DNA from 3 places in the Bacillus sp. 5w2 genome. Region 2 is predicted to be linked to each of the others. Evidence: riboswitches for the same ligand, from Rfam matches in the RefSeq annotation. Region 2 holds a riboswitch; each other region holds the start of a gene.

Region 1 (3,291 bases), on a different contig from region 2:
CAATTGGATTTTTCATTTCACTTGGCTGGGAACAAGTAAGTTGGGTTTGGGTATTTTCTCTCATGCTCGGTGGTATCGTTGCGGCACCAATCGCCGCGTGGTTAGTGCGCATCGTACCTTCTCATTTACTTGGCGTATTAGTTGGTGGCCTTATTATCTTTACAAACATTCGTACACTGCTTACTACATTTAAAGTGGATCCAACTATTATTTCACTTTCTTACGTGGCAGTTGGTCTTGTCGTTATTATTTCTATTTTCATTGCTGTTCGCAATCATTCCAAACATTCTAACGCATCGACCGCCGGATATCCGAATGATCAAAAGCAAATGCTACCATAACGATAAAAATACCGCCCGATATACTTCGAGCGGTATTTTTTATTTTTCCATTCTCCAATTTATCATTGTCTCTGTAGTGCCAATTCTTTTCATATGTAATTTCTCTAATACACGAATCGATCCATCATTTTCTAGAAGTGTCTCTGCAATAATTGTTTCTACCTGTTCTGTTTGAAAAGCCCAATTTATTAATTCTCTTACAGCTTCTGTTGCATACCCTTTATTCCAATATTTCTCAATAAATCCATAACCAATTTCTACTGTATGTTCCTCATTTGGTTTCCCTTTAAACCCTACATCACCTAGAACGATGTCATCTTCTTTTCGAATGACATACCACGCGCCCCAAGGTAATAAATCCTTATCTTGCTTTATATTTTCTACATGCCCTACAATATGTGGACCACTATTATATCCTTGCTCGTTAGCAACGTGAATACTCTCTTTTGTACACGGCACTATATAGAGCCTTTCTGTTTCTAATTTCATGTTGATTTCCCCTTTTCAATTAAACAATACCTCAATTTTATCAGAAATAAAAAGAATATTCATTCTATTTATCAAATTTATACTTATTCTTTGAAACGAATTTAAGGAATAATCCTCTTTTAATAGTTATGTCGAATTATATTTTCAGAATTTTCTTTTATTTTTAAAGGGTTTTCCAATATTTTTTGCGAAACATTTGTATAACAATTTCTTTCTTTATTTTTTGTTACATAACAGTAGGTTCGGGTGGAGTTTTGCAAGCGTTTCCTATACAATAACCGATATTTTTTGACTTTTCCTAACAAAATATCTTGCAATATATTCAGAAACTCATTACAATTGCCATATATTAAAAATCTTAGCAATATATAAAATCCTCATCAATCCGATGAGGTAGAGGTTGCGACTTTTAAAAGTAAAACGGACGAGACACTGAGAATGTCCCTGACTTCGTTTGAAAGGAAAAGTTGCCGAAGTTTATATTTCTTCTCTGGAAGTATAAGCTGGGGCTGTCTCCGAAAGGAACAGAACTGTCACGTTTACAAAATTACCGTGTAAACGTGGGGTGCTATCTTAACGGAAGGGTATGATGGGGTGGTTATTTGTGAAACGTTCCGCCAAATTCCTTTGGCGGTTTTTTGTATTTTTCTCCCCCGCTCCTTCCTAACCTACAAGAAAAGGAGTGTTGAACATGAATAGCGCAACAAATCAATCTACCTCTAAAACGCAAACTACACAAGGACAGGGTGAATTAAAACGCGGATTAAAATCTCGTCACCTTACGATGATTTCTCTCGGTGGTACAATCGGTACCGGACTATTTCTTGCTAGCGGTGGTGTTATCCATTCTGCTGGTCCTGGCGGTGCATTAATTGCATACGCCGCAATTGGAATTATGGTTTACTTTTTAATGACAAGCTTAGCTGAACTCGCAGCTTACATGCCTGTTACTGGATCTTTTAGTACGTACGCAACAAAGTTTGTTGATCCATCACTTGGCTTTGCACTTGGATGGAACTATTGGTATAACTGGGCCATTACAATTGCTGCTGAACTAGCTGCTGTAACATTAATTATGAAATTTTGGTTCCCAGATACTCCTTCTCTTATTTGGAGTGGATTATGTTTAGCTATTATTTTCCTTTTAAACTATTTATCTGTTAAAGGGTTTGGTGAATCTGAATATTGGTTCGCACTTATTAAAGTAGTTACTATTATTATCTTTTTAATTGTCGGCTTCATGATGATTTTTGGAATTATGGGCGGCGAATCTGTTGGCTTTAAAAACTTCACTGTTGCAGATGCACCATTTAATGGCGGCATTATGGCAATTATCGGTGTATTTATGGCTGCTGGTTTCTCCTTCCAAGGAACTGAATTATTAGGAGTAGCTGCTGGTGAAACTGCTGATCCAGAGCGTAACATTCCAAAAGCAATTCGCTCGATCTTTTGGCGTATTCTTTTATTCTATATCCTTGCGATTCTCGTTATCGGTTTATTAATTCCTTATACGACTGAAAGCCTTGCTGCAAGCGATGTAACAGTAAGTCCATTTACACTTATTTTTGAAAAAGCGGGCGTTGCCTTTGCTGCTTCTGTTATGAACGCTGTTATTTTAACGGCAGTACTGTCTGCTGGTAACTCTGGTATGTATGCATCAACTCGTATGCTTTGGGATCTAGCTCGCCAGGGAAAAGCACCAAAGTTTCTTGGTAAATTAGATAGCCGCGGTGTACCTGTTAACGCATTAATCGTAACGTCAATTGTCGGTAGTATCGCTTTTATTGCCTCATTATTCGGTGACGGTGTTGTATACATTTGGTTATTAAACGCATCTGGAATGTCTGGCTTTATCGCATGGGTCGGAATCGCAATTAGTCATTACCGTTTCCGTAAAGCATATATCGCTCAAGGTAAAGATTTAAAAGACTTACCATATAGAGCGAAATGGTTCCCGTTCGGTCCAATCTTCGCATTTGCACTTTGTGTCATCGTAATTTTAGGTCAAAACTACGGCGCATTTATGGGCGAATCAATCGATTGGAACGGTGTACTCGTTTCTTATATCGGTTTACCACTTTTCTTAGTACTATGGTTAGGATATAAATTTACGAAGAAAACGAAAGTGATTCCACTTGATAAATGTGAACTAAAATAAAGTAAAACGAGCAAACAAATTTGTTTGCTCGTTTTTTATTCCAATGCTTCTCCCTTCCCTATTGCTCCTGTTTTTGCAATAATAAAGGAAATATAAATAAAGGTTGGGATACCATGAACATTCGTATTACTGATGAAGCAAAAGCAGCTATACATAGATTAGAACGTGAAGACAAAAAGATCATTCGCATTAGAGGAACAATGACAAACTCTTGTAGTATTTTCGTTGATGTGGATTTAATTTGGGATACATATGATGCAGATGACGTTGTATATGAAGATGCAGAGCTTATCGTACAAATGG
Region 2 (3,291 bases):
GAACAACACTTCCTAAATCCTCTACTATTGAAATATGCGCGAACTTTATTTCGTGAATGCTATCATTTCAAGAATTTGATAATGTAGTTGCTATTCGATAAAATAACTTCGAGTTTCCCACAAAATATTCCTATCCTGTACGCAAATGGCTCGATTGTTGTAAATAACTTTCTTGTCACTCTATACAAAGCAAACAGCTTTCTATTTATATAGGAAGGAAATAGATTAATATGGGTTTGTAAGCTGTAATCCAAATGTAAAATTAACTCATCTGAACCAAAGGCTCAACTTTCGCCATAAATGATTGATGCAGTGCCTCCACACCTGTTACTAAATGAAGGCGGTCAATAACGACAGACACTTTAATTTCTGATGTACTTACCATTTTAATATGAATATTTTCTTCTTTTAAAGTAGTGAACATATTCGCAGCGACACCTGGGTTAGATACCATACCTGATCCTACAATTGATACTTTTGCTAAATGATTTTCATATTCTACAGATTCATAGTGTAGTGTTTCTTGATTTTGTTCCAATACCTCTAAAGTTTCTCTTAAATCATTAGAGTGGATTGAGAAGGAGAGGTGAACAGTTCCTTCATTTGTAATACTTTGAATGATGATATCTACATTAATATGTGCCGCTGCTAATGTAGAGAAAACTGTTGAAAGTGCACCTTGTTCCAATCCTTTCATTGTGACGCGTGTAATATTATCTTCAAATGCAATACCTTTAACGATTGATTGTTGTTCCATGTTACATTCTCCTTTTACAATTGTTCCGTTTTCTTGTTCCATACTTGAGCGAACTTCTAAAACGACATTATGATTTTTAGCAAACTCAACCGCACGCGGGTGTAATACACCAGCACCGAGGTTTGCAAGTTCTAACATTTCGTCATAAGAAATTTCATCTAATTTATAAGCGTCTTTTACAACTCGTGGGTCCGTCGTGTATACGCCTGTCACATCCGTGTAAATATCACATTTTTTTGCTTTCAGTGCAGCGGTTAATGCAACAGCAGTTGTATCAGAGCCACCGCGTCCAAGTGTTGTAATTTCATATTCTTCACTGACTCCTTGGAACCCAGCTATAATAACAATCGTGCCTTCAGCAAGATAAGATTGAATACGATCTGTATGAATGTCAGTAATCCGTGCATTACTATGTACAGATTCTGTCGTAATACCAGCTTGCCATCCTGTTAATGAAATTGCATGATAGCCTTTTGCTTGCAGTGCCATCGTTAATAATGAAATAGTTACTTGTTCTCCTGTAGATAGAAGCATATCCATTTCACGTTTACTTGGATTTTCTGTAATAGCGTTAGCGAGTGCGACAAGTTCATCCGTGCTTTTTCCCATTGCTGAAACGACAGAGACAATGCTATGACCTCGTTCATATTCTTCAATAATCAAATTTGCTACATGTTGAATGCGTTCGACGCTTCCGACAGAAGTGCCACCAAATTTTTGAACAATTGTTTCCATTACAAATTCCTTCTTTCGTCTATTTTTAAGAATAGATTAGGAAATATATAAATCCCAATACTCCTGTAGTTACCAGAAAGACAAACAAAAAACACCATCTCAAATAAGTGAGGATGGTGCTGTTACAGGAAAAGGGAAACAGAAAACGGAGCTAATAAAAAAACCGCCAAAAAAGGAATATCATAAAAAATGATATCTCTTTTTTGTAGATAGCTCTTCATACGTACACGTCTGTACATATGACAGTTCTGTTTCTATTCGAAAACAGCCCCAATTGATAAATGCAGAGAAATTTATCAATTTCGGCAATACTTCCTTTCATCTAAGTTCATAGACATCTCTGTGTCTCCATTAGACTACTCATAAGTATCGCAACCTCTATCTCACGTTTTAGGCGAGAGTGTTTGATTTATGAAGTTGTTGGTAACATTTGTTTTATAATAATTTAAATTTTTCGGGGAATCAAGTGTTTTATATATATTTTAAAAATTCTTTCTTTTTTATGGGGAAGTTTGTGAAAAATGTAGCAAAATAAATTCATTGCATGTACATTAAATTTATAGTGCATTGGAGGTGGAAGAATGAAGAGGGAAAAGCCTATTTATGTTTCGGCAGAAATGAACACAACAATGGAGAAATTATGGGAATATACGCAGGAACCAGATATACATACAGAGTGGGATGCCCGCTTTACTGAAATTTCTTATTTAGAGAAAAAAGAAGGAGAACCACAGAAGTTTTTATATAAAACAAAGATCGGATTTGGACTTGAAATAGCTGGAGAAGGGGAATCAATAGGTGAGATAAGAAAAGAAACGGGTGAAAGAATTTCTTCTTTAAAATTTTGGACAGATAGTAAATTATCTCTTATTCAAATAGGGCGTGGTTATTGGAAGTATACACCGACCGAAGAACACATTCATTTTGAGACGCAATATGATTATGATACGAGGTTTGGTCGTATAGGGAGTGTAATAGATTCCTATATGTTTCGTCCGTTATTAGGTTGGGCGACAGCTTGGAGTTTTGATGCTTTAAAATTATGGTTAGAAAAGGGACTTCATCCTAGATTACTAATTAGAAAAACAATGACATATTGGCTCGTATGTTTTTTATTTGCTTTTGTATGGATGTATCAAGGGATAGTGCCGAAACTAGTTTTTACTCATTCAGAAGAAGTAAAGATGCTATCTGTGATGATTGGTTCAACTGAACATAGTATTTTTGTACTTAAAATAATTGGATTGCTAGAAATTATTTTTGGTGTCATATGGCTGTTGCCATTTCCAAAACAAAAAGTATTTATCGTACATATTTTTATGTTAATAGCCTTAATGATAGCGGCAGGATTTACGAATATCGTAAGCTTTACAGAGCCGTTTAATCCAATTACATTAAATATCCTACTGATAGGGTTATCGATTGTTGGTTATATAAATAGTTTTAATTTACCAAGTGCAAAAAATTGCAAGAGGACGAGAAAGGGATAATGTATGGCTAATATTTATGAGAGATTACTAGGAGATACTTATAAAAAACTTCATCCAGAATTACAGAAGCGGTATGCGATTACAGAAGATAATAGTTTCACAGGGGAAGGAAAGATGGATGAAATTTATGGAGGCTCTTTTTTCGTAAAATTAATATTAAAAATTGCATCGAAATTCCGTATGTTTTTCTCTGAGCGGGGGAAGGAAGTGCCATTTACAATACATAATACTGCTGAGCGAGATGAACATGGACATGAACTTGTGCGGTGGAATCGTACTTTTTATTTTCACAATAAGAAAAGATATTTT
Region 3 (3,291 bases), on a different contig from region 2:
CAGCCGAAGATTTAGATTGAAGTGTAATATCAAATAGATGATATGTGTATAAACCTAAATTTTTCACGACTGTTTGACGATCAAATGAGCGTGAGAACATTTGTGGTTTATAAATAACTGAAACAACAATTTGTAGTGCTAATAAAGCTGTTACACCGCTAAAGAAAGTTCGCTTCTCAGAGCGAGAAAGCGGCGTCTTGTCACAAAATGCCGGAAATTTACGCGAAAGAAACATTAAAATAATTGCATCTGCAAATAAAAGTAATGTTTTATACGTAAAGAGTTCTTTTATACTCGTCCCTAAATCAGCCATATTATTTGTTTGGAATAAAACTGGGAACGTAACGAAATCGTTATAAAACCCATAAAACATTGCATTTCCAAATAAAATAAAGGACAGTATAAAACTGATTCCAATTATAATTCTGTTTCGGTGCTTAGATGCGAATAAAGCAAAACCGAAAAATAAAAGTAACGCAGCTAGCGGATTAATAAAAAGCATAAATTCTTCAAAGAAATTATCAATTTTAATATCAAATGCTAGCTTGTACACAATATATGTTTTTATCCATAATAAAACGACTGCAATGAGTGCGAATCGCAGTTTTGGAAACAGACGTTGTAGCATAATATACTCCTCTCCTAAAAGCATGACAGTTCTTGTGGGCCGGTTTGATTAGCGCCTCATTTTATATATACGAACAGTCCTTTGTTATTATGTTTATTATACTATGAGTATCATTATACGAAAATAAAAGAGAGTTGTGGGCTTTTTTATAATAATTGAGTAGAAAAAGGGCAGAGGGAGACAATAAAACGGAGTTTCTATGTATGATAATTATCGTGCGCAGAAAGAATCGTGTAATAATACGGAGGTTATAATGCGAAAATTATTATATTTTATAGTATGCAGTAGTGTTATACTTTTTGCTTCACCGAGTGTGTCAGTAGCCCAATATGATGCACCTCTTATGGAAGATGCCCTTTATTCTGTTTTATTTCCGAAAATAAATAAAGCGATTGAAAAACAATATGGGAGTTTGAAGCCTTATCAATGCCCTAAAATTATTAGTTTAAAAAAAGTGTATAGCGGTACATATTTATTTCAAGCGAGTATTGAAGTGACGAAGTATGAACGAGTTGCTGGGAAAATTGCTCCACCATTTGAGAAGGTAACGATTATATTTAATAACGAAGAAGGCGAATGGGAAGTGACAAAGATTTTAGTAAAGCGCTTACCAGATGATACAAAACTAAACTGTAAAAAAACAATATAAAAAATTGTTTGACAAATAAAATGGTCCTTTGGTATTGTTAATAGCAACAATTAGATGTTTGAAAATTAAATAGACTTACCTCATCTACTCTCAAAGGTAGAGGCCGCGATAGGAAAGAGTAAGCTATGGGAGATTTAATGGAATCTGTGATCATAGGTTGAAAGGGACTATTGCCGAAATATAAGAATAACCATCTTATTCATATATTGGGACTGCATTGAATAAATGTAGTACTGTCATAAGATTTATTTTATGGAGAGCTATTTGGAGATGTTGATGCGGTTTCTTATTTTGAGGAGATAACAACTCGTTTATTTTTTCAATATATATTTTTCCTAATAAGAAACGCGTGTGAACATTGTTCCGCGCGTTTTTTGTCTATCTAAAAGCGTGCTGCAATGAATAGAAGATTGGGGTTATGAGTTTTAGAGGAAATAAGGGAGGAATTCAAATGTATTTACACGGCACGAGCCGAATCAATGGGCAAGGACACTTAGAAATTGGAGGGTGCGATACGACGCAGCTAGCAAAACAATACGGCACACCACTTTATGTATACGATGAAGAGTCTATTCGAGGAAAGTGCCGCGCGTTTCATCGTGCTTTTAAAGAAAGTGGTTTCTCTTATCAAGTAGCATATGCAAGCAAGGCGTTCTTGTGCATGGAGATGTGCCGAGTAGCTCGTGAAGAAAATATGTCATTAGATGTTGTTTCTGGAGGAGAATTATATACTGCGCTTCAAGCAGGATTTCCAGCATCGCGTATTCATTTTCACGGCAATAATAAAACAGAAGAAGAAATCGTGATGGCTCTTCAGGCTAATGTTGGTTGTTTTGTCGTAGATAATTTCTTGGAATTAGAAATTTTGCATGATTTAGCAGTGCAACACGGGAAATTTGTGAACATATTAGTTCGTGTAACGCCTGGAGTAGAGGCGCACACACATGAATATATTACAACAGGTCAAGATGATTCGAAATTTGGATTTGGCGTTTCGAATGGTCAAGCGATGCAAGCAATTGAACTTGCTTTACAAAAATCAAATTATAATGTGTTAGGAATTCATTCACATATCGGATCGCAAATATTTGAAACGGCTGGATTTGTTCGAGCGATTGAAGTTCTTCATCAATTTTTAGAAGAAGTGAGAGAGCGAACGAACTATGTAGTAAAAGTGCTAAATGTGGGCGGAGGATTCGGAATACGCTACACAGAGTCAGATACACCATTAACTCTTGAGACATATGTGCGAGCTGTAACAAATGCAGTGAGAGAACAATTTACAGTATGTAATTATCCATTGCCAGAAATATGGGTTGAGCCAGGCCGTAGTATTGTAGGTGATGCTGGAACGACAATTTATACAGTCGGATCTGTGAAAGACATTCCTGGTATTCGGAAATATGTATCAGTGGATGGTGGGATGACTGATAATTTAAGACCAGCTTTATATAACGCTCGTTATGAAGCGATGTTAGCGAATCGAGGGAATGATGAGAATGCGGAAATCGTTTCGATTGCTGGGAAGTGCTGTGAGAGTGGAGATATGTTGATTTGGGATATTACTCTACCGAAAGTGGCTTCTGCCGATTTACTAGCGATTTCTTGTACAGGGGCATATGGGTACTCGATGGCAAATAATTATAATCGGATTCGTAGACCGGCTGTCGTCTTCGCGAAAGGCGGAACATCACAAATTGTTGTAGAGCGTGAAACATATGAAAATATTATTGGGAACGATCGCATACGTATTAAAGAACTTGTTTAAGTAAGGAAAGGGAGTTGTTCTGAGGGGCAATTCCTTTTTTATAAAGTGAAACTATAATCAGTGTGGGCATTCCCCACTAATTATTAGTCCCCATCAATTGGGCGTTTACAGGCAGCAAGGCACTTTTCTCTTGCTGGATTTTGAGGTAAGAATTGTACGGCCTCTAAATGGTGGTATAAAATAAATAAAATATATCGGAAAACTAGGATTGAAAAAAATCAGAATTGTGATAAAATACAAATACAA

What was found. Region 2 has a riboswitch for lysine ahead of ACXY7N_RS04000 (aspartate kinase). Riboswitches for the same ligand answer to the same signal wherever they lie in the genome.
Region 1: linked by a shared signal. The riboswitch ahead of ACXY7N_RS29225 (amino acid permease) and the one ahead of ACXY7N_RS04000 (aspartate kinase) in region 2 are both predicted to bind lysine.
Region 3: linked by a shared signal. The riboswitch ahead of lysA (diaminopimelate decarboxylase) and the one ahead of ACXY7N_RS04000 (aspartate kinase) in region 2 are both predicted to bind lysine.

Annotation. Positions count from the first base shown of each region.
Region 1 covers NZ_JBTIWT010000030.1:29,298-32,588, forward strand. The annotation lists gene ACXY7N_RS29215 (sulfite exporter TauE/SafE family protein) at 1-341, shown strand, start outside; gene ACXY7N_RS29220 (GNAT family N-acetyltransferase) at 381-830, opposite strand; lysine riboswitch at 1,217-1,409, shown strand; gene ACXY7N_RS29225 (amino acid permease) at 1,522-2,988, shown strand; gene ACXY7N_RS29230 (iron-sulfur cluster biosynthesis family protein) at 3,102-3,291, shown strand, end outside.
Region 2 covers NZ_JBTIWT010000001.1:791,331-794,621, reverse strand. The annotation lists gene ACXY7N_RS04000 (aspartate kinase) at 263-1,492, opposite strand; lysine riboswitch at 1,695-1,881, opposite strand; gene ACXY7N_RS03995 (DoxX-like family protein) at 2,074-2,982, shown strand; gene ACXY7N_RS03990 (DUF4166 domain-containing protein) at 2,986-3,291, shown strand, end outside.
Region 3 covers NZ_JBTIWT010000002.1:318,668-321,958, forward strand. The annotation lists gene ACXY7N_RS05940 (LTA synthase family protein) at 1-628, opposite strand, end outside; gene ACXY7N_RS05945 (DUF3888 domain-containing protein) at 882-1,277, shown strand; lysine riboswitch at 1,367-1,548, shown strand; gene lysA (diaminopimelate decarboxylase) at 1,729-3,045, shown strand.